DNA from 3 places in the Micromonospora sp. NPDC049102 genome. Region 3 is predicted to be linked to each of the others. Evidence: riboswitches for the same ligand, from Rfam matches in the RefSeq annotation. Region 3 holds a riboswitch; each other region holds the start of a gene.
What was found. A riboswitch is a leader RNA that binds a small molecule or an ion and turns the genes downstream of it on or off. The one in region 3 is predicted to bind cyclic di-AMP.
Positions count from the first base shown of each region.

Region 1: it holds a riboswitch for cyclic di-AMP, as region 3 does, so the genes downstream of both, ACGFH9_RS03360 (NlpC/P60 family protein) here and ACGFH9_RS22015 (coiled-coil domain-containing protein) in region 3, are expected to answer to the same signal.
Region 2: it holds a riboswitch for cyclic di-AMP, as region 3 does, so the genes downstream of both, ACGFH9_RS16720 (coiled-coil domain-containing protein) here and ACGFH9_RS22015 (coiled-coil domain-containing protein) in region 3, are expected to answer to the same signal.

Region 1 covers NZ_JBICTE010000002.1:169,401-177,138, forward strand. Annotated here, with positions in the region: gene ACGFH9_RS03350 (C40 family peptidase) at 1-233, shown strand, start outside; gene ACGFH9_RS03355 (N-acetylmuramoyl-L-alanine amidase) at 292-2,247, opposite strand; cyclic di-AMP (ydaO/yuaA leader) riboswitch at 2,483-2,619, shown strand; gene ACGFH9_RS03360 (NlpC/P60 family protein) at 2,632-3,672, shown strand; gene dcd (dCTP deaminase) at 3,733-4,311, opposite strand; gene ACGFH9_RS03370 (pyridoxamine 5'-phosphate oxidase family protein) at 4,389-4,946, shown strand; gene ACGFH9_RS03375 (hypothetical protein) at 5,023-5,679, opposite strand; tRNA gene ACGFH9_RS03380 (tRNA-Gly) at 5,882-5,955, shown strand; gene ACGFH9_RS03385 (hypothetical protein) at 6,007-6,657, opposite strand; gene ACGFH9_RS03390 (dihydrofolate reductase family protein) at 6,802-7,446, opposite strand; gene ACGFH9_RS03395 (hypothetical protein) at 7,457-7,678, opposite strand.
Region 2 covers NZ_JBICTE010000015.1:15,860-23,597, forward strand. Annotated here, with positions in the region: gene ACGFH9_RS16690 (heavy metal translocating P-type ATPase) at 1-1,329, opposite strand, end outside; gene ACGFH9_RS16695 (hypothetical protein) at 1,342-2,280, opposite strand; gene ACGFH9_RS16700 (heavy-metal-associated domain-containing protein) at 2,295-2,504, opposite strand; gene ACGFH9_RS16705 (metal-sensitive transcriptional regulator) at 2,599-2,895, shown strand; gene ACGFH9_RS16710 (hypothetical protein) at 2,900-3,292, opposite strand; gene ACGFH9_RS16715 (YibE/F family protein) at 3,872-5,230, shown strand; cyclic di-AMP (ydaO/yuaA leader) riboswitch at 5,397-5,528, shown strand; gene ACGFH9_RS16720 (coiled-coil domain-containing protein) at 5,532-6,554, shown strand; gene ACGFH9_RS16725 (carbonic anhydrase) at 6,633-7,322, opposite strand; gene ACGFH9_RS16730 (MarR family winged helix-turn-helix transcriptional regulator) at 7,481-7,738, shown strand, end outside.
Region 3 covers NZ_JBICTE010000024.1:94,296-102,033, forward strand. Annotated here, with positions in the region: gene ACGFH9_RS22000 (HelD family protein) at 1-1,782, shown strand, start outside; gene ACGFH9_RS22005 (cation diffusion facilitator family transporter) at 1,890-2,807, shown strand; gene ACGFH9_RS22010 (GDSL-type esterase/lipase family protein) at 2,915-4,753, opposite strand; cyclic di-AMP (ydaO/yuaA leader) riboswitch at 4,997-5,127, shown strand; gene ACGFH9_RS22015 (coiled-coil domain-containing protein) at 5,133-6,200, shown strand; gene ACGFH9_RS22020 (hypothetical protein) at 6,291-6,845, shown strand; gene ACGFH9_RS22025 (SRPBCC family protein) at 6,892-7,344, opposite strand; gene ACGFH9_RS22030 (hypothetical protein) at 7,471-7,647, shown strand; gene ACGFH9_RS22035 (STAS domain-containing protein) at 7,663-7,738, opposite strand, start outside.

The DNA.
Region 1 (7,738 bases), on a different contig from region 3:
AGTCGGCCGGGATCTACCTCACCCACCACACGGGTGACCAGTGGAACGAGGGCAAGGTCGTCTCGCGCGGTGATGAAATGCCCGGTGACCTGGTCTTCTTCTACTCCGGCCTGAGTCACGTCGGGCTGTATCTAGGTAACGGCATGATGGTGCACGCACCACGGGCCGGCAAACCGGTGATGGTGTCCAGCATCAACACCATGCCCGTCGCGGGGTTCCGTAGACCCGGCTGATCCGCACCACGCACGCCGACGGCTCCCGGTCACACCGACCGGGGGCCGTCGTGGCTTCTCAGCGGGGTGCGCCCACCGGTGACGGCAGGAGCTGTACGTCGGCGAGGTCGACGTACATGATGCGATGGCCGAACTGGATCTGCACGTACCGCTTCTCGCCCCGGATCACCGTCCAGTCGCCGGGGGACGAACCGTCGAACGTGCTGGCCCGGTAGTACTCGCTCTGCAGCACGGTGCCGACGGCGTACCGCTGACCGGCGGCGAGGGTGTACTGCAGTGGCGAGATCGTCTGGTAGGGCACGCCGGCCGGGTAGGCCGCCTGCTCCGGGTACGCCCGCCCGTACACCGGGATCGTCGCCCGGCCGGGCTTCGGGGTGACGACCATCCCGACGGTCCAGGCGGCGGTCGGCGCGGATGTCGGGTTGTGGAACCAGGCCCGCTGTCCGAGGTACCAGATGGCCGTCCAGTCGCCCTGCCGACCGGCCAGCGCGTACGTCTGGCCGGCGGAGGCGCGGGCGCCGTGGTCCGACACGTCCATCGTGTCCGGGGTGCCGTCGGGACGCAGCGCGATGTCGTTGACCAGTGGCGCGTCCGCGGACGGCGCGGTGTGCAGGATCACCGACGAGGAGCCGCGCGGCGCGCACGGCGTCCCCGGGGTGACGCAGCCGGTGAACGCCGGCTGGTTGGTCGTGTAGTCGGGGTCGATCCGGACCAGCCCGGTGGCCGGGGTGCCGGTGTCCAGCCGTGGCGCGTGCAGCAGGTCGAGGTAGTGCGTCCAGTCCCAGTAGGGCCCCGGATCCCAGTGCATCCCACGCACTGTCGACGCGGTGGTGCCGGGCACGTTGTCGTGGCCGATGATGTGCTGGCGGTCCAGCGGGATGCCCAGCCGCAGCGCGAGGTGCCGGACGAGCTTCGCCGAGGTCCGGTACATCGCCTCGGTGTACCAGGTGCCCTGCGCGGCGAAGCCCTCGTGTTCCAGCCCGATCGACTTGGCGTTGACGTACCAGTTGCCGGCGTGCCAGGCGACGTCCTTGGTCCGGACGTGCTGGGCGATCTGCCCGTCCACTGAACGCAGCGAGTAGTGCCAGCTCACGTAGGTCGGGTCCTGGACGAGTTGGAGTGTGGTCGCCCAACTCGCCTCGGTGTCGTGGATGACGATGTACTCGATCCTCTGCCGGGCGGGCCGGTCGGAGAGATCGTGGTTGCCGTAGTCGCCGTCGCCGAACGCCGCGTAGGGGGCGGGGATCCACTCACAGGACACCGTGCTCGGGCATTCCAGTCCGTCCGGGCGGGCGAGTCGCCGCAGGCCCAGCCGGTCCAGCCCGGATCGCTCGGGTCGTACGGCGCGGGCCGGCAGCGTGACCCGCTGGCCGTCGTCGGTCACCCGGGTCTGGCCGGTGCCGATCGTGGTGAAGACCTCGTCGGCGAAGGCCGCCGCGGCATCGGCGCTGTCCGCGCCGGCGTAGTGGGCCACCGCGCCGTACCAGGTGGCCGGGTCGGTGCCGGCGCCGACGGGGGCGCCCACCTCCCGTTGGTACGCGGCCAGCAGCGCCGCCCCGCCCCGGATGTTCGTCGTCGCGTCGGTGCGCAGCGCCTCGGTCGTGGCCCCGGTCAGTGTGGCGGCCGCGTCCACGGTCTGCAGGGCGGCGGTGGGTGGCGCGGGGTCGGCGGCCGGGGCGGGCGTCAGAGCGCGGCGGGAGTCGTCGCCACGCGGGTCCTCTCCCGGAGCGTCGTGGTGGGCGCGTCGGGGCAGAGCGGTCACGTGCCGGGCATCGGTCAGGTGCATCGGTCCGTAGCCGCCGCTGGTGCTCGGCGTACCGGCGTTGCTGTCCCAGCGGGACTCCAGGTAGGAGACGCCGAGCAGCACGTGGATAGGTACGCCGTACTCGGTCGCCGCGGCAGCGTACTGCTGCTGGCGGTCGGCGGCGGGCGCGGCGGAGGCGGGGCCGGCGGGGAGTGGTACGGCCGCCGTGGCGGTGAGGACCGCGACGGCGAGCAGGGTCGGACGCTTCATCGAACCCCCTACATGTGAACTGGTGTCGGTGCGGTCACCTTCGCGCCGTACGGGAGTCCACGTCAATACCTTTCCATGTTTCAAAACACGCAGAAAGAAACCTTCACCTAGGCTCGGAGGCCCGCTCCAATCGGTACGGAGTGTCACGGACGCGTGGGTTGCGGATCGGTAACGGCCGTCTCTACTCTGGTCCTTTGTCGGCCCGGTAGCAGGTCTGCCCATCCCGGGCGGTAACGAACCGACACCGCCGAGTCGCTTGCGAGCGAGCCGGGGACCCACGTTCCCCTGGGGTGAATCCGCAGCCACTGCGGTAGGGCGCCCACTTCCCGCCCGAACCCGTCAGCTAACCCGGTAGGCGGTCAGGAAGAAGGAGTACGGAACCCGGTGGCCCTCCATGCCCCGCGGCCGTCGTCCGAGCGGTCGGCTCCGGCCGACGCGACGTCGATCGCGCCGCGCCCACGCTGGTCCCGCTTCACCACCGCACTCGCCGCCCTGGTCGGCGTCGCCGTCGTCCTGACGGGCAGCGCCACGGTGGCCCGTGCCGACCCGTCCGTCGCCGAGATCGAACGGCAGATCGACGCCGACTGGAACAAGCTCGAACCGATCATCGAGCGGCACAACGCCACCCGAGCCGACCTGGCCCTCAAGCGGAAGCAGGCCGACACGCTCGCCGCCCGCATCGCGCCCCTTCAGCGCCAGGTCGACGCCGCGATGAACAAGGTGAGCGCGCTGGCCGTACGGGCGTACATGGGCGAGAACCTGTCGACCGTCAACACGATGCTCGGCAGCCGCTCGCCGAGTGAGCTGGTCGGGCAACTCGAGATGCTCGACCGGTTCGCCCACAACCAGCAGCAGGACGTCCGGCAGGTCGCCGATCTCCGCGACGAGCTGGCCCGGCAGAAGGCGCCGCTGGACGAGATGGTCGCCCAGCTGACCCGGACCGAGGCACAGCTGGCGGCGAAGAAGAAGCAGATCAACGAGGAGATCGACCGGCTGCAGAAGCTGCGCCTCAAGGTGTACGGCAACGGCGGCGGCGGTCCGCTGCGTCCGGCGCCCTGCCCGGCCAGCTATCCGGGTGGCGCTGCCGGCATCGCGGTCAAGTTCGCCTGTGCCCAGATCGGCAAGCCGTACGTGTGGGGCGCCGAGGGGCCGGAGTCGTACGACTGCTCCGGGCTGATGCTGGCCGCCTGGGCGAAGGCCGGTGTGTCGCTGCCGCACAACGCCGCCGCGCAGAGCCGGGTGACCAGGAACGTCAGCAAGGGCGACCTGCGCCCCGGTGACCTGGTCCTCTACTACAGCGACATCCACCACGTCGGCATGTACGTCGGCAACGGCTGGGTGGTGCACGCCTCCCAGGCCGGGGTGCCCGTCAAGATGAAGAAGGCCGACGACGGGCCCATCCACAGCTACGGCCGTCCCGGCTGAGAGACGCGGGAAGCAGTCAGGGCCCGTCGCGATCCGCTCGCGGCGGGCCCTCGTCGTCGCCTACCGCGTCGGCCAGGCGCGCCAGCTCTGCCAGGAACGACTCGGCGTCGGCCCCCGCTGACCCTGGTAACGCGACCCGTAGACCACCGAGCCGTACGGGTGTTCGGCCGGCGAGGACAGCCGGAAGATGCAGAGCTGGCCGATCTTCATGCCCGGCCAGAGGGTGATCGGCAGGTTCGCCACGTTGGACAGCTCCAGCGTCACGTGCCCGGAGAAGCCCGGGTCGATGAACCCGGCGGTGGAGTGGGTGAGCAGGCCGAGGCGGCCCAGGCTGGACTTACCCTCCAGCCGGCCGGCGAGCTGGTCGCCGAGCGAGATCACCTCCAGTGTCGAGGCGAGCACGAACTCTCCCGGGTGCAGCACGAACGGCTCGCCGTCGGGCACCTCGACCACCGAGGTCAGGTCGTCCTGCTGCATCGCCGGGTCGATGTGGGTGTAGAGATGGTTGTTGAAGACCCGGAACAGCCGATCGAGTCGTACGTCGATGCTGGAGGGTTGGACCAGGGTGGGCTCGAACGGCTCCAGGCCCAGCGTGCCGGCCTTGATCTCGGAGACCAGGTCGCGGTCGGAGAGCAGCATCGGACCACCTTAGCGAGGTGGGCGGTGACCAGCGTGTCGAGGTCGCTCCTCGTACATTTGTTCGATAGAATGCCCGCATGGCTTCCTGGTCCGATTTCGCCGCCGACGAGCCCCGCCTCGCCGATGGGATTCGCGTTCTCCTGCAGCAGTACGGGCCGGGCTTCGGCTACCTGGCCACGGTCCGCGCCGACGGTGGGCCCCGGGTCCACCCGGTCTCCCCGGTCATCACCGACGAGGGTCTCTTCTGCTTCATCATCGACTCGCCGAAGCGCCGCGACCTCGAACGGGACGGGCGGTACGCGCTGCACTCGTTCCCTCCGGAGGAGAGCGACGACGAGGCGTACGTGGCGGGCCGCGCCTGGCCGATCACCGATCCGGTCCGGGTGGCCCGGCTGGCGCAGAGCTCCCGTGCCGAGCCGCAGGTCGACTGGCGGCTGTTCGAGTTCACAGTCGACGTGGCGATGTTGACCCGTCGCGAGCAGCACGCCGCAGGCGTTCCCGGCGTCACCCCGAGTCGTCCGGCCGTGCGGGTCTGGCTGGATCCGCAAGCCCCGCCCGCACCGGCCGCGCCTGTCGCCGTACCGCAGACGCGCTCGACCCGGCGCAACCGTGACGTCCAGTGCACGGCCGCCTGACCACGGCCCGATCCGGCACAAACGCCGGTGCCGGCTCCGTCGTGACGGAGCCGGCACCTGGTGTACGCGAGGAGAGCTACGCCGCGCGGTACGCGTTCCACGCGGTCAGCATGCGGCTCGCCTGCCCGGGGGTGAACTGGTACATGCACGAGTCGTAGGTGTAGGCCATGAAGTTGGTGCGCAGCGACGACTTCATCGACCGCTCGGCGGACGAGCCATCGACGATCGGGTACCAGGACGTGTTCGTCGCCCGATTGATCTTGTCGAGTCGGAACGCGAAAGCGGTGGTCGCGCCGCCGGTCCCGCCCGCGTAGGCCTGGTTGAGCACGCTGATCTGCGAGGTGATCATCGATTCCGGGATGTTGCCGCCGGCCCGGTTGCTGTTCTCCTGGATCACGTGCACCGCCACCGGGATGGTGACGGTGGCCAGCGTCGTCGCGCCGGCGCCGGCCCGGTAGTTGGCCCGTTCACGCAACGCCGCCGCAAGGTCGGCGTCCCGCTCGCGGACCTGCTTGGCGGTCAGCTCGTTCGGTTCGTGCAGGGCTGCGGCGCCGGGCTTCGCCCGGGCGTTGGCCTGGCTGCCGGCCGGCTCCGAACAGGCGCCGCCCGGCGCTGCGGAGAAGGCCGAAGCAGCCGGAACGACGCCCACCGCAGCAGTGCTGAGCAGCAGCGCGAGGGTCGTCGACGCGACACCGGCGACACGCCGGGTCAGCAGGTTGGGACGGAGTCCCATGGGCCCACCTCTTTCTGGCGGCGCGGCAGGGGGTGTGTCACGCCGTGGCTGGCATCGTGTGGCAGACGTTACAACTCATCGATGCATTCAAGAGTGACTATATGTTGCCGTCTGGAAACTTTTTCGCGGTGAGCGTGGTCAGCTGGCGCGCGGGGGTGGCTGGGTGCACGGGCGCGACGGCTCGGGTACAGTGGTGCCGCTCGCGGGTGTAGTTCAATGGCAGAACATCAGCTTCCCAAGCTGACAGTGCGGGTTCGATTCCCGTCACCCGCTCCACGCACGGAAGCCCTGGTCAGGACCGATGGTCCCGCCAGGGCTTCCGTCTTTCTAGTTGAAGGGCTCGACACGCGGCTCGGCGGGGCACGCGGGGATGTTGCCGTTGTGCCCCTCGGGCTCCAGCGTCGAGCCCTTCATCCACCCGGAGTACTGGTCGTGAGCGGTGGAGGTGAACACCTGGGTCGCCTTCAGCTTGTTGTTGGGCCAGGCGATCTTGAACCAGACCGTGTCCTGAACCTCGCCCGGCACCCCGGTGAAGTCGGAGTGAGCCAGGCATCGGGCGTACACGGTGGTATTTCCCTTCGCCACGCCCAGCCGGCACTTGACCGCAGGGTCACAACCGCAGTCCTGTTCCTTGCAGGGGCGCACCACAGCTCCCATGTCGACGCCGCTCTCGCCCCAGGTGTTGACGGTCCGAAACGGCCACGGCCCGGTTCCGGTGGGAGCCTGATTCGTCGTGGGCAGCGGCTCGCCCTGCGGATTGTTGCAGTTGATCTGGTTGCCCTTGATCACGCCGCACGGGCTGTTGTTGACCGTGTCCCCACTGCCCTTGTCCGGCTCGAACAGTGCGAAGATTCCGGCGATCAGTGCCCCGATGACAGCAGCGGCGACCACGCCGACAAGCCCGATCATCGCGGCCTTGTTGTCCCTGATGGTCTTGGCCCTGGTGGTCTTGTCCTGGGTGGTCTTGTCCCGCGTCATCGTTCCTCCCCTGCAGGGGTGAGTTTCTTTCTACTGGCAGTACCCAGACGCAGGGGTGCGCAACTCCATGTGACGGAATTGCGACTCAAGGTGATCGATTTGCCGGGGCCTCACGTGCAGCCTGCTAGAAGCCCGGCGTCTGCGTCACCGTCTCCAGAACAGCAGGTGCGTGACTCCGCTGGGGCTGGGCACCGACTCCAGGTGGAAGCGGTCGAGCAGTTCGTCAGGGCTCTCCCACAACCGTTCGCCCCGGTGCAGGTCGACTGGCGCGACGGCGATGTGCATGGTGTCGACCAGGTCGGCGTCGAGGAACGCGCGGATGGTCGCCACCCCTCCGCCCAGGCGTACGTCCCGGCCGTCGGCTGCCTCCTTCGCCCGGGCCAGCGCCTCGGCCGGGCTGGCGTCGAGGAAGTGGAACGTGGTGTCGGCGAGGGCGAACGACGGCCGTACGTGGTGGGTGAGCACGAAGACCGGCGTGTGGAACGGCGGGTTGTCGCCCCACCAGCCCTGCCACTCGTGATTCTCCCAGGGGCCGCGCTGGGGGCCGAACTTGTTGCGTCCCATGATCTCCGCGCCGATGTTGTGCTCGGCGTCGCGGGTCAGGTAGTCGTCCAGGCCGCGGGTGCCGCCCGGCTCGGTGCGGTACACGAAGCTGGCGGTGGCGGAACGCCAGGAGAAAAACGCGGCGGGGTCCGCGTGGCCGAAGGGTCGTTCCAGGCTCTGCCCCTCGCCGGTGCCGAACCCGTCGCGTGAAACGTTGAAGCACTGCACCCGCAAAAGCTGAGGCATGGCGTCTCCTTCAGTTCGTGGTCGTCGTCGTCGGGCCGCCGCCGCTGCCCCGGTCGTCGAGCACGAGCGGGGCGCGACCGTTGACCCTGTACCGGATGTGGGTGACCTGCGGTGTGTGGATGACCCGGGTCGGCGTCAGCTCGATCGCCTCCTTGTCGCCGCGGCCGTCGAACTGCGGTCCGGCGTAGAAGCCGTCCATCGAGACGGACAACTGTGTGGTCACCTTCGTCATGTCGCTTCTTCCCTCTCTCGGGCGGCACCCACCGGGTGCCTGCTCGCAACGAGGTCGGAG
Region 2 (7,738 bases), on a different contig from region 3:
GCCCGTCTTGTCCAGCACGACGGTGTCCACCCGGCGGGTCGACTCCAGCACCTCCGGCCCCTTGATCAGCACACCGAGCTGGGCGCCTCGACCGGTGCCGACCAGCAGCGCGGTCGGGGTGGCCAGGCCCAGGGCGCACGGGCAGGCGATGATCAACACGGCCACGGCGGCGGTGAACGCGGCGGTCGGGCCGGCACCGGTGCCGAGCCACCAGCCGAGGGTGCCCACGGCCAGGGCGACGACGATCGGCACGAACACCCCGGAGATCCGGTCGGCGAGCCGCTGCACGGCCGCCTTGCCGCTCTGCGCCTGCTCGACCAGGTCGGCCATCCGAGCCAGTTGGGTGTCCGCGCCGACCCGGGTGGCGGTGACGATCAGCCGGCCACCCGCGTTGATCGTGGCACCGACGACGGCGTCGCCGGGGGCGACCTCGACCGGCACCGACTCGCCGGTCAACATGCTCGCGTCGACGGCGGACGTGCCCTCGTCGACGACACCGTCGGTGGCGATCTTCTCGCCGGGGCGGACCACGAACCGGTCACCGACGGCGAGCCGGTCCACCGGAACCAGGGTCTCCACCCCGTCCCGCAGCACCGCGACCTCCTTCGCGCCGAGTTCGAGGAGGGCGCGCAGGGCTGCGCCGGCGGTCCGCTTGGACCGGGCCTCGAAGTAACGACCGGCCAGGATGAACACGGTGACCCCGGCGGCCGCCTCCAGGTAGATGTTGCCGGCGCCGTCGCTGCGGTTGATGGCGAAGCGGAACGGGTGGGTCATGCCGGGCATGCCGGCGTCGCCGAGGAAGAGCGCCCAGAGCGACCACCCGAACGCCGCGAGCGTGCCGAGCGAGACCAGCGTGTCCATGGTGGCCGCGCCGTGCCGCAGGTTGGTCCAGGCCGCGCGGTGGAACGGCAGCCCACCCCACACCACCACCGGGGCGGCCAGGGTCAGCGAGAGCCACTGCCAGTAGTCGAACTGCCAGGGCGGGACCATGGCGAGCAGGACCACCGGCACGCTCAGGACCGCCGAGACCCACAGCCGGGTACGCGGCAGGCGCAGCGGGTCCTCCACCGGCGACTCGGCGGTCGGCGGGGCCGGCAGCGCAGCCGTGTAACCGGTCTTCTGGACGGTCTCGATCAGGTCGTCCGGGGTGACGTCGTCGGCGTACCGGACGGTCGCCTTCTCGGTGGCGTAGTTGACGGTGGCGCTGACCCCGTCCATCCGGTTGAGCTTCTTCTCGACCCGCGCGGCGCACGCGGCGCAGGTCATCCCCCCGATCGCCAGTTCGATCCGGTTCGGTGCCTCGGGCAGCGGTCTGCTGGTGGTGGTCATCGTCTGGTCCCGTCAGTTGTGCCCGTGCCCGGGGGTGCCGTGGTCGGCGCTCCCGGTCGGCGCGGGTCCGCTCGGGGTGGGCGCGGTCGTGGTGGTGGAGGTGCCGACGACCACTGTGAACTCGGCGGTGTGCACGCGCCCGGCGTGCTGGAAGTCGAGGTAGAGCCGGTAGGTGCCGGACGAGGGCACCTCGGCGAGGAAGGTGACGGCGGGGCCGGGCGGTGTGCGCCCGTCGCCAGGCGTCCCGTCCGGGTGCACGTGCAGGTACGCGAGATCACCTCGACGCAGCGCCACCAGGTGCCCGTACGCCCCCAGGTAGGGCTCCAGGTCGGTGACCGGCTGCCCGGCGCGGCGCACCGTCAGGGTGAGCGCCGAGGTGCGGCCCGGCTGCGGCGCGCCGGCCAGGGTGACCGTGTAGCCGTCGACGGTGGTGCTGGTCGCCGGGGCGGGCAGTGGCGCCTCGGTCGGCTCGCCGGGGACGGCCACGTCCACGCCGAGGGTCAACGGCTCACCCCCGGTCGGGGTGAAGTCGGCGAACGCCCGCCACTGCCCGGCACCGGCCAGCGGGGTGTCGACCCGCCAGGTGCCGTCCGGGGCCAGGTCGGGGTGGACGTGGCGGAAGCCGGACAGGTCCCGGCGGGCGACGATCAGGTGCATCCGCTTGTCGTGCGCCACGTCGTACCTGGTCACCGGCCGACCGTCCGGCCCGTCGATCCGGAACGCGAACTCGCCGGCCGGAGCGACGACGGGTCCGAGCGTGTAGCCCCGGTCGGAGACGAGCAACCCGCCGGGAACGAGGTCGGAGGTCTCGTCACTCGGGGTGCGGACGACCTCAGGCCGGCTCTGCGCGACCGGATTGGCCGGGTCGACCACCCGACCGACCGCGTAGGCCGCGCCGAAGATCGCCGCAAGGCCGAGGGCGAAGGCGCCCAACCTGGTCACCGTGGTCATCCCGGGCCCTCCGCTCACGCCTCGACGAGGTCGTAGCCGGCCTCGTCGACCGCGGCCCGGACGGCCTCGGTGTCCACGGGCTGCTCGCTGCTGACGGTGACCTGACCGGAGGCGAGATCGACCCGCACGTCACGCACGCCCACGATCGCGCCCACCTCGGCGCTGACCGCGCTGACGCAGTGCCCGCAGGTCATGCCCCGCACCTGGTACGTCGTGTCGACCATCGAACCTCGCCTCTCATCGTACCGGTACCCGGTGGGGGTATCGGGCAGGAAGGGACGTTACCATACCCCCCAGGGGTACGCTATCCTCGTCGCTATGACCGCTCCCACCCCGATCCGCGGGTACACCGCCAGCAAGGACCAGCTGCTCGCGCGGCTCCGCCGTGCCCAGGGGCAGGTCCGGGGCATCGAGAAGATGATCGACGAGGACCGCTACTGCATCGACGTGCTCACCCAGATCTCCGCGATCCAGGCCGCGCTCGACAAGGTGGCCCTGGGCCTGCTCGACGGGCACGCCCGGCACTGCATGCACGAGGGGGCGGCCGAGGGCCGGGCCGACGAGATGGCCACCGAGATGATGGCTGCCGTCGGCCGACTGATGAAGCGCGGCTGAACCGTCACTCCCGCTCCGGTGCGAGGCGTACCCGGCGCAGCAACTGGGCGTTGAGCGCCACCACGACGCCGGCGGCCCGCAGCTCGGCGATGGCCTGCCGGGCCTCGGGACGTACCTCGTCGGTCAGCGCGAACGCGCCGAGCACGGTGGCCGGCAGCCGCAGGAGGTACAGCACCACGGCACCGCGTGCCGACCAGCGCCCGGTCGCCTCCCGCAGCTCGTCCGGCAGCGGTCCACCCGCTCGCGCAGCAGGGCCGGTCCGCCCACCGCGTACTCCGTACCGTCGATGGTGGCCCGCACCCCGCACCCCGCAGCCCGGCAGCGACCGCGCCGGGCCACCCGGCCCGGCCGCCGCCACGATCGCCGGCCAGCGGATGCTCGCTGTCGGACTCCACACCGGCGGCTGTCCGCAACGCCTCGTCCCGCCCCACGCCAGGACTCGTCACCAGGTCGGTGACCGCATGCTCACCCCGGGTCAGAGTGCCGGTCTTGCCGAAGAGCACCGCGTCAACGGTCCGCATGCGCTCCAACGCCACCCGGTCCTTGACCAGGATGCCGCCCCGCGCCGCCAGCGCCGTCGAGAGCCGGGTCGTGCCCGGCGTGCCGCTCGGCGTGCCGGCGGTGATCGGGCGGCTCAGGGTCGGGTGGTGGCGCGGGCATGACTCCACCATCCCGCCCCCCCCCGCCGGGGCGGTGTCAGCGGTTCGACCGTCCGACACTCCGCCACGACCTGCGACACCCAGGCGCGCTGGTTAGCATCTTGCGACGATGAGCCCTCCGATCCCGCCGAACAGTCGGGCACCGGTGCCGCCCCGGTCGCGCGCCGCTGTCCACCAACCGGGCCCACCGGTCACGGTCCGTGACCGTCGAATCGTCAGTCCACGAATTGCGGCGCTCGGCACCGCGTTCGTCCGGCGGAGCTGAACCGGACGGCCCGCCGGCACGTACCCCGCACCGGATCGTTGGGAGTCTCGCATTGGGTTCCGACCACAGCCATTCCGCTCGGCCCGCCCCGCCCCGGGTACGACGGATCCTCGTCGCGATGGTGGTGCCGCTCTTCGTGGCCACCGTCGTGGCCGCGCTGGTGCTGTGGCCGCGAGACGGCGCACCGTCGAACGGTGGCGGCACCGACGTGCCCCGCCACCACGGCACGGTGACCCGGGTGGTGACCGAACCGTGCCCGCCCTCGGCCAGCCCGGAGGGCACGCCGGCCAGCGGACCGTGCGGCACCGTGGACGTGCTCGTCGAGGACGGGCCGGGCGCCGGCCGGCAGGTGAGCACGCCCATCCCCGCCGGGCCCGGCGCACCGCGCGTCGAGGTCGGCGACGAGATCATCCTGGTCAAGCTGACCGATCCGACCGATCCCGCCGCCAGCACCTGGAACATCGCCGAGCACCAGCGCGGAACCCCGCTGGTGTGGCTCGTGGTGGTCTTCGCCGCCGCCATCGTCGCGTTCGGCCGGTGGCGGGGTCTGGCCGCGCTCGCCGGACTGGCCGCCAGCTTCGCCATCCTGCTCACCTTCGTGTTGCCCGCCATCGGCGCCGGCCGGTCACCGCTGCTGGTGGCGGTGGTCGGCGCCGCCCTGATCATGTTCGTGGTGCTCTACCTGACACACGGAGTGACCGCACAGACGTCGGTCGCGGTGCTCGGCACCCTGGGCAGCCTGGTGCTCACCGGCGTGCTGGCGACCATCGCCACGGCCGCCACCCAGCTCACCGGCTTCGGCAGCGAGGACGCCACCACGCTCTCGATGTTCCAGGCCGATGTGGACCTACGCGGCCTGCTGCTCGCCGGGATCATCATCGGCTCGCTCGGGGTACTCGACGACGTGACCGTCACCCAGGCCGCCACCGTCACCGAGTTGGCCAACGCCAACCCCGGGCTGAGCCGGCTCCAGCTCTACCGGGCGGCCACCCGGGTCGGTCGGGCGCACATCGCCTCCACGGTCAACACCATCGTCCTGGCGTACGCGGGCGCGTCACTGCCGCTGCTGCTCCTGCTCACCGCCGACACACGCCCGATCGGGCAGATCCTGACCAGCGAGTTCCTCGCACAGGAGATCGTCCGCAGCGCGGTCGCCACACTCGGCCTGATCGCCGCCGTACCCCTCACCACCGGGCTGGCCGCGGTCGTGACCGCGGCCGGCTCGACGGGCACGTCCGACGCGGACGCCCCGCCACCGCGCCCCCGCACGGACCGCGCGGAGGCGCTGGCCGCTCTCAGTTCACCGCCAGCGGGTCGGGCCGACGGGTCCGATCCGCAGCGGAACGCACCCCCATCCACCGCCACCACCGGGTGGCCAGAGCCGAACAGGAGCACGGATACGGCATGGTGACACTCCTCAGCGTGACCGGATCGGGCACCCGCCCTGAGAACCGCGTCACTGGTCACTCAACGCCATGGCGAAATGACGCTTTTAGTCTGCATCAGGACGTAGCTCAGGTGGTGGAGTCTCGGGTAACCTCGCTGCCGGTCACCGACGAAGGCGCGCAGCGGCGCCTGCGGTGCCACCGCCCAATCGCCAACCGGCGAGCCGGGGACCCAGGTACGTGGGGTGAATCCGCGACAGCGGTAGGGGCCACTTCCGCCCCGAACCCGTCAGCTAACCCGGTCGGCGGTCGACGGAAGGGAAGATTGTGACGGCACCCCTACGCCGCTGGTTGACGCCCGTGGTGGCCGTGTTCGCCGCGCTGACCGTGCTCGCCGGGCCCCTCCCGGCCCACGCCGCCCCGACGACCCCCACACCGTCCGGGCACGAGGAGGACGGCGACGAGCCCAAGCTGCTCAACGACGTCATCGAGCAGACCAACCGGGACTACGTGGCGGCCAAGTCCAAGCTGGCCAAGTCCAAGAAGCGGCAGGTCGAGCTGGCGGCCGAGGTCGACCGGGCCAAGGCCGACCTGGCGGCGCTGGCCCCGCAGGTCGGGCAGATCGCCGCCCAGTCGTACCGGACCGGGCGCGTCGGCGCGATCGCGATGCTGCTGGAGAGCGACGCTCCGGACTCGTTCGTCCAGCGGGCCGCGGCACTCGACGAGATGAACATGGTCAACGAGAAGAAGCTCGCCGAGGTCAACGCCGTGAAGGCCCGCGCCGAGCAGGCCAAGCTGGCCCTCGACGCGGAGGTGCGGGAGCAGCAGAAGCAGACCGCCCTGATGGCGAAGGACAAGCGCGACGCGGACAAGGCGCTCGCGCTGGTCGGCGGCCAGGGCTTCACCGGCGGCCTGGTCGACGCCATCTCGCCGGTCGCCCGGATCGGCCCGGGTCGCACCGCCGACGGCGAGTGGAAGGCGCAGTCGTGCAGCGAGGACGACCCGACCACCTCGGGCTGCATCACGCCGCGCACGCTGCACGCGTACAAGGAGGTCAAGCGGGCCGGGTTCAACCGGTTCGTGGGCTGCCACCGCAACGGTGGACCGTACGAGCACCCGAAGGGCCGCGCCTGTGACTGGTCGTTGCAGAAGAGCGGCTTCAGCCCGTGGCACAACAACGACACCCGCATGTACGGCAACAACGTGGCCGCGTTCCTCATCCGCAACGCCGACCGGCTCGGCATCTACTACGTGATCTGGAACCGGCAGATCTGGATGCCGGCGACCGGCTGGAAGTCGTACAGCGGGCCGTCGAACCACACCGACCACGTACACATGTCGTTGCTCTGACCCGGTGATCAGCAGTCCGAGGGCCGTCCCGCGTCCAGCGGGGCGGCCCTCGGGCGTGTTCGGTGCGGACCGGCATCGTCAGGCGTCGGTCGTCGCGGCCTCGGCCGGTACGGGGGTCACGGGCCGCACCACTCCGGCCGCGAGCCGGTACGACATCCCCACCACCGCGCACCGCCCCCGCGCCACCTCGCCGGCCAGCACGGGGGACTGCTCGAGCAGTGTCTCGACGGTCTGTGCGATGTGGATGTCGACGATGCCGTCGATGTCGTCCACGCCCTCGGCGGTGGCGCGCCGCAGGCTGGGCAGCACGGCGTCGACCACCGCGGGAAGGTGCCCCGGGGGCGCGATGCCGGTGGCGGCGGACTCGCGGGCCGCCTGCACGGCGCCGCACGAGTCGTGACCGAGCACCACCACGAGCGGGGTGCCGAGCACGGTCACGGCGTACTCCACGCTGCCCAGCACCTCCGGCCCGGTGGTGTGCCCGGCCGTACGGACGACGAAGAGATCACCCAGGCCCCGGTCGAAGATGATCTCGGCGGCCAGCCGGGAGTCGGAGCAGCCGACGATCACCGCGAACGGGTGCTGCCCGTCCGCCACGGCGGCCCGGTGTCCGGCGTCCTGGTTGGGGTGGCGCGGCGCTCCACCGACGAAGCGAAGGTTGCCGGCGGCCAGCTCGGCGTACGCTCGGGCCGGCTCGGTCGTGACCGACGATCGATCGACGGCCCGCTGTGCGCCCGGCTGCCCGCCAGGCGTACCGGAACGGCTCATCCCCGCACCTCGTTTCCACGCGTTTGACCTGCTCAACGGGCTTTGCAGCCGGGCCGGCGGTGGGCACTGGCTCGCGCTCAACGGTCACACGCACCGCAAGATGCGTCAAGATATGCGTGATTTAGATTTCATACGTTGACCGGAGAGGCGGCCCCACGATGGCGAGCACGGCGGCCGGCGGCGGCCGGAACTGGACATTCCTCACCAACCACGGGCATGTGCTGCTCGCCATCGCCCGCGACCCCACCGCGCGACTGCGCGACGTGGCGGCGGAGGTGGGCGTCACCGAGCGGGCCGCCCAGGCCATCGTCGCCGACCTGGAGGCCGGCGGTTACCTGCACCGCACCCGGGTGGGGCGTCGTAACGAGTACACCCTGAACCCGGCCGGGCGGTTCCGGCACCCCGCCGAGGCCGAG
Region 3 (7,738 bases):
TCCGCGTTCTACCAGGCCACCCCCGCGCAGCCGCTGGGCGTGGTGCGCCGCCGCACGATCCAGTCCCAGCGTGAGCGGGTCACCCGGATCGAGGACGACCTGCTGGACCCGGACGCCGCCGAGGAGGGGATGACGGTGGTGGGTGACGGCGCGCTGCTGGCCACCCTCTCCCGGGCCACCGGCCGGGGCATGCGTGACATCGTGGCGACCATCCAGCGTGAGCAGGACGAGGCGATCCGGTCGCCCGGCTCCGGTGTGACGATCGTCGCGGGCGGCCCGGGCACCGGCAAGACGGCTGTCGCCCTGCACCGGGCGGCTTTCCTGCTCTACTCCGACCGCAGCCGGTACGCCGGCGGCGGCATCCTGGTGGTCGGGCCGTCGACCGTCTTCGTCGAGTACATCGCCTCGGTGCTGCCGTCCCTCGGCGAGGAGACGGCGACCCTGCACTCGCTGGGCACCCTGTTTCCGGGGATGACGGCCACCCGCACCGATCCGCCCGAGGTGGCGGCCGTGAAGGGCTCGCTGCGGATGCGCCGGGTCCTGGAGCGGGCGGCCCGCGACGCGGCGCCGGGAGCACCGGGTGAGCTGCGGCTGCTCTACCGGGGAGGGCTGCTGCGGCTGGACCGCCGGGAGCTGGACGCCATCCGGGACCGTGCGCTGCACCGGGGCGCCCGGCGCAACGAGGTCCGTCGCGCCGGCTTCGACGGCGTCTTCGCCGCGCTGTGGGCGCAGGCACGTCGGCTGAACATCGGCCGGCTGCCCGAGCAGCGGGCCTTCGAGGGCGAGATCGCCGAGCGGCCGGAGTTCCGGGAGTTCCTCAAGGCGTGGTGGCCACGCCTGCACCCCCGACACGTTCTCGGCTGGCTGGCCCGACCGGATCGGCTGCGCCGGTACGCCGGCGGGATCCTCTCCGGCGCGGAGATCCGGCTGCTCGGCACGGCGTACCAGAGTCTGGAGACCGCGGGCCTGACCATCGCGGACGTGGCGCTGCTCGACGAGCTGGACGCGCTGCTCGGTAAGCCGGTGAAGCCGGCGCGGGCCCGGCGCGACCCGTTCCAGCTCGCGGGCGGCGTCCGTGAGCTGAGCACCGCCGCCGACCGCCAGCAGGCGGCGCGGGCGGCGGCCCGGGAGCGGCCGGAGGACTACCGCGAGTACGCACACGTGGTGGTCGACGAGGCGCAGGACGTCTCGCCGATGCAGTGGCGGATGATCGGCCGGCGGGGACGCCTGGCCTCGTGGACGGTGGTGGGAGATCCGGCGCAGACCGCGTGGACCGGCGACCCCGAGGAGCTGACCCGGGCCCGCGACCAGGCGCTGGGCCGGCGCGCGCGGCACGAGTTCACGCTCACCACCAACTACCGCAACTCGTCCGAGATCTTCGCGGTGGCCGCGGCGGAGATCCGTCGGCTCTATCCGGACCTGTCCCTGCCGAGCGCCGTCCGCTCCACCGGGGTCGACCCGGTCGAGCTGGTGGTGCCGCCCGCCGGGCTCGAGGCCGCGGTGGTGGAGGCGGCCACCGGCCTGCTGGCCGAGGTCGACGGCACGGTCGGCGTGATCACGCCGGTCACCCGCCGCGACGAGGTCGCCGGCTGGCTCGGCGCGCTCGCCGCGACGCGCCTCCAGGTGGTGACCAGCCTGGAGGCCAAGGGCATGGAGTACGACGGGGTCGTGCTGGTCGCTCCGAGCGAGATCCGGGCCGATCCGGGCTCCGGTGTGCGCACGCTCTACGTGGCGCTCTCCCGTGCCACCCAGCGGCTCACCACCGTCGACCCGACCGCCTGAGTGTCGCATTGGCGGTGTCCGTGGGCGGGCCCGTCCCTACACTTGCACACATAGCGATGTGAGCATACATTTGACCCGGTCCCGGGCGGCGTCGGAGGGTGGGTTTCGTGGGAGCAGGTCATGACCACCACCACGGGTCGGTCGCCAACGCCGCCCACCAGCATCGGGGACGGCTCTGGGCCGCCTTCGGACTGCTCGCCGCCCTGATGGTCATCGAGGCCGTCGCCGCCTTCCACAGCGGCTCACTGGCCCTGCTCTCCGACGCCGGGCACATGTTCACCGACGTGCTCGGCATCGGGATGGCGCTCGCCGCGATCACCGCCACCCGACGGGCCACCGGCGATCCGCAACGCACGTTCGGGCTCTACCGCCTCGAAGTGCTCGCCGCCCTGGCCAACGCCGTCCTGCTCTCCGGCGTCGCGGTCTACGTGGTGATCGAGGCGATCGGCCGGTTCGGGAACCCGCACGAGGTGCTGAGCGGCCCGATGCTCGTGGTGGCCGTCCTCGGACTGCTCGCGAACGTGATCGCGTTCGCGCTGCTGCGCACCGGCGCGCGGGAGAGCATCAACCTGCAGGGCGCCTACCTGGAGGTACTGGGCGACCTGCTCGGCTCCATCGGCGTGATCGGTGCGGCCCTGCTCATCGCGGTCACCGACTGGTGGTGGGCCGACCCGCTGGTCGCGGTCGCCATCGGGGTGTTCATCCTGCCGCGCACCTGGCGGCTCGGGCGCGCCGCCGTCCGCATCCTGGTGCAGGCAGCCCCGGAACACCTCCAGGTCACCGCCGTGCACGACCGACTGGCCGCGGTGCCCGGCGTGGTCGAGGTGCACGACCTGCACGTCTGGACGCTCACCTCCGGCATGGAGGTGGCCTCCGCGCACCTGACCATGGCGCCCGGCGCGGAGGTCGGCGCGGTGCTCACCGCGGCGCGTACCGCCCTGCGGGACGACTTCCGCATCGAGCACGCCACGTTGCAGATCGAGCCCGGGGCAGCCCCGGGCGTCTGCGGCTCCGTCGAGTGGTGAGGTCGTCCACGGTCAGCCACGACAGGGCAGCGCCGGGGTCACCGCCCCGCGCGAGGCAGGGACGGTGACCCCGGCGATGCCGCCCCACCAAGAGGGCGGTGGCGCGGTCAGGAACGCGTACCGACAGCGGCGGCGAAGATGTGCAGGGTGGGCGTCCCCGCCTGGACGGGAGCGACGCCCGCAGCCGGCAACTTCACCCGGGCGACGGTCTTGCCCGAAGCCAACGGCACGGTGACACCGAACACCCCGCTCGGGCCGTCGTACCGCGTGTTGCCCTGCCGGTTCTGGTAGGCGGCAGCGGCCACCAACGTGGTGGGCGCGGCGGGTGTCGCGGTCACGAACCAGTCCGGCGACGTCAGGGTGAACGCCTGCGTCGTGCCGTCGGTGTACGTGATCGTGCCGGTGCCGGAGGCCTGGCCGTGAGCCGCCGCGAAGAGGAACGCGAGAGTGTTACCGGAACCGGACACCGTGACGGTCTGGCCGGTGGCGATGACGTTGTCCAGCTGGCCGGTACCGGCGCTCGACGGCCACGTGAGCTTGACACCGTTGAGGGTGACAGTCCCACCGCGGGCCAGCTTGGCAGTCGCCAGAGCCTCGGCGGAGAAGCTCGCGCCGCCGCCGTCGAAGTCCGCCGGGTTGGTGTCGGCATCGGCGGAGACCGCCACGTTGTTGACCGCCTGGGCCAGGGTGAGCGGCGTCGGAACCGGCGCGCCGGCACCGAACAGGGTGAGCGGGATGCTGTTCGCCATCGCCTCCATACCCAGGTCGTTGGGGTGCAGGTGGTCGCCCGAGTCCATGTCCGACCGGAACTTCGTCGGTGCGGACGGGTCGTGGGTGGCGGCGTCGAAGTCGACGTACGCGTCGCAACCGGAACCCGAGCTACGGACGAAGGTGTTGTACGCGCTGCGCGCGGTCTCGTCGGACGCGGTCCAGGACCAGTGACCCTCGAACGGGGTCAGCGTGGCGCAGTAGAAGGCGACGCCGGCGCCGTGAGCCTTGGCGATGAGCTGCCGGAGTCCGTTGATCAGTTGGGTGCCGGTCGGCGCGCCGTTGGCCAGATCATTGATCGGGTTGTCCGCGAAGATCACGGACCGTACGCCCGAGCGACCGAGAACGTCCCGGTCGAAGCGGTCCAGCGCGCTCGGCCCGGTCCCGACACCCAGGAGCTGGTTGCCCGCGATGCCCTCGTTGAGCACACCCACGGTGCGGCCGGACGCGTTGAGGCGGGCCGCCAGCAGGTTCGGGTACCGGTGGTTGGTGTTGTAGGACGAGCTGTGCCCCTCGGTGATCGACGCGCCCAGGGTGACCACCGCGCCCGTCGCGGCACTGTTGATCACCTCCAGGTCGGAGACGATGAAGTAGCTGGAGAACTGCTGGATCACCGACAGTGACTGGGCACCGACGACGTTGCCGTTGGCCATGTACTGGTCGGAGAAGGCGAACTGCTTGCTGGAGACGTTCTCGGCCCTGGTGGGCGCGTAGAAGCTGATCGCCACGTCGGACTCGGCGAGCACCTGGAAGGACACCGGGTCGCTGACCGCCTCGCCGCCGGCCGGGATGGTCACCGACGACTGCCCGCCGAAGGTCACCGCCTTGTCCGTGGACAACACGATCGACGAGCCGGAGGACCGACGCGCCACGTGGAAGTCCCGCAGCGTCAGCGCCTTGGTGTTGAACACGTTGGACAGCCGAAGCCGGGCCTGTGTGCCACCGATGCTCGTGCGCACGATCTGGCGGGTCGTGGTCTGCGCGGGGAAGACCCCACCGGCATTCTCGTACGCCGTCGACCAGGTACCGGTCCACCCGTCGGCTGCGGTTGCGGTTGGTGCCGTGGTCCCGGCGGACGCCGCCGCGCCGGCCGTACCGGGCTGAATGACGGCGGCCGCGACGAGCACGGCAACCGTCGAGACAACCAATGATCTGCGAAGCTTCACTACTAGATCCATCCTGATAAGTCGATTGGCATTTCAGCCCAAACAAAAAAACCCTATCGGCAGCGCGCACAGTACAGGAGGTCCCCGAAACGGGACGCCCGCCCCAGCACCCATGAGCCACGAGAGGGACCCCGAGGCAGACGATCGACCGATGGTGGCGACGGAGACACCTTCCGTCACATTGACTACAACCAGCCCCAGGGATACCGGTAAGCTCGGTCCCGGCCTCCACCCGGCGGCGCCTCCCGGCGCCGGTGGTGGCCGCCGCCTAATCGCCCGACAGGCGAACCGGGGAACCATGTTCCTGGGGTGCATCCGCGTCAGCGGTAGGGATCTTCCGTCCCGAACCCGTCAGCTAACCCGGTCGGCGGCTGACGGAAGGACATGCGTAGTGGCACCAGCACGACCACCCGCCGCCCGACTCGCGGCCCTGATCGTCATGACGGTCACTCTCGGCATCGCGCTCCCGGTGGGCGCCGCCACCGCCGCTCCCCCCGGTGGCCTGAGGGCCGCCGCAGCGCCCGACAGCGACGAGGAGGGCGGCACACCCGCGCTGCGGGCCCAACTCGATGCGGCCAGCAAGGGCTACCTGGACGCGAAGCGCGCCCTGGACACCTCAGTGCAGCGGCAACAGCAACTCGCGGTCAAGCTGAAGACCACCGAGGCCGAGATGACCGTCCGCACCGGCAAGGTCGGCGAGATCGCCGGCGTCGCGTACCGCACCGGCCGCCTCGGCACCGTCTCGGCCCTGCTGAACAGCAACACTCCCGAGGGCTTCATGGACCGGGCGGCCGCGCTGGACGTGGTGGCCGCCAACGAGGACCGGGTGCTGCGCGACCTGCACACCACCAGGGACGAGGCGAACCGCACCCGCGTCGCCCTCGACGGCGAGATCCGTGAACAGCGCAAGCAGGTCGAGGTGATGGCCAAGCGCAAGGAGCAGGCCGAGCGGGCCCTGACCGTCGCCACCACGAAGGCGCGCACCACCGCCGCCGACACCAGCTCCAACCGCGGCACCTCCACCGCCAACGCCCAGCCCGCCCCGCGCAACTCCGACGGCTCCTGGCCGTCCGAGTCGTGCAGCATCGACGACCCCACCCCGGCCAGCGGCTGCATCACCCCCCGCACCCTGCACGCGCTCAACCAGGCCAAGGCCGCCGGCTTCACCCACTACGTCTCCTGTCACCGCTCCGGCGGCTCCGGTGAGCATCCCAAGGGCCGGGCCTGCGACTTCGCCGCGGCGAAGGGCGGATTCGGCGGGGACGCCAGCGGTGCCGACAAGACGTACGGCAACAACCTGGCCGCGTACTTCATCCGCAACGCCGACCGGCTCGCGGTGCTGTACGTGATCTGGTACCGCCAGATCTGGCTGCCCAGCAGCGGCTGGAAGTCGTACAGCGGGGCGGGTGGCGACCCCTCCAGCGACCACACCAACCACGTACACCTGTCGGTGTACTGACCGGGACCGTCCGGCGTACGTCAGCGGGCGTACCCCGGACGTCGTCGGCGGTCGGACGACGACCACGGGTCGGGCCGGGAGCATTCGCCTATGCCGAGAATCGCGCCCGCCACCCGCAAGGCAATGCTCACCCTGCACCTGGTCACGTCCCTCGGCTGGCTGGGGACCGACCTGGTGCTGCTCACTCTCGGCATCGCGGCACAACGCGGCGCCGATCCGAACGTGGTCTACCCGGTCGCCAGGCTCGTCGGCACCGCACTCTTCGCGCCGCTGAGCGTGCTCGTCTGGCTCGTCGGCGTCGCCAGCGCCCTGCTCACTCCCTGGGGTCTGCTGCGCTACCGGTGGGTGCTGGTCAAGCTCGTGATCACGACGGTGATGGTCGGACTGGTGCTGTTCCTGCTCACCCCGAACCTGCGGGAGGCTGGCGCGCTGGGCGCCGCCCTACCCGCCCGTGGCCGCGCCGACCTGGTGATCGCGCCGGCGGTGTCGACCACCCTCATGATCATCGCGACGGTGCTCTCCACGTACAAACCCTGGGGACGCCTACCCCGGCGCGGCGCGGCGCAGGTGCGGCCCGCACGGGGCGCGGCGCAGCTGCGGCCCGCCGGCGGCGCGGCGTCGGGTCAGGCAACAACCAGGAAGTAGTGGCCTCGAGCCGCTCCGGGGCCACTACTTCCTGGATCGAGCGCGATCATGCCGCGTGCGTGTCGAGGACCGTGGCGAGGCGTGCCGCCAGCGCGAGGTGGGCGGCCCGGGCCTGGCGGAAGGCGTACCGGAACAGGGGTGTCGGCGCACGCAGGGTGATGTCGACGTCGATGCGGATCAGCCCGTCCGAGTCGGCACGCAGCCGGGTGTGGTTGCGCACGGTGGTGGCCGGCCACTGGCGGGCCACGGTGACGATCTCGTCGAGTTCACTGACCAGCACGTCCGCCTGGTAGGTGGTGCGAAAGCGCAGCGGGCCGGCCGCCAGCCTGTCGTTGATCGTGTAGCTGGCGCGGGCGCCCGGACGAGGCGCCACCTCGCGGACCCGGATGATCAGGGGATGCAGCTCACCCTGACGCGTCAGGTCGCTCAACAACGCCGCCGCCTCGGCACGTGTGCAGCGGGCCTGGACGGTGTAGCTGAAGGTATCGCTGCTGAGCACACCGTCTCCCGACGTCGCTGGTCGCACGATGGTCCCGTACCCCCGCCCGGCTGGCAACCGGACGGACACCGTGCGTTGCCCCGGTATCCGCACAGCGTTCCCACCACGGTCGGCTGATGGGGACGCGTGGTCCGCGTTTGCGACAGCGGCGGGTACGTGCACGACGGGCGGGACGACTCCCGGCAGGAGGTCGTGGACGTGCCCGATGAGCGCCTGAGTCGCCACGAGGTCTACAACCTGGCGCTCGGTGCGGTGACCGAGGTGACCGACGTGGACCTGACCGGTCTGGACGAGCAGTCCTGACGGTGGTGGCCGCGCTCAGGCGCCGGGAAGCACCTCGCGGGTGGCGGCTCCGGCGAAGTAGGGCTCCGGCGCGCCGAAGAGGCCGAGCAGG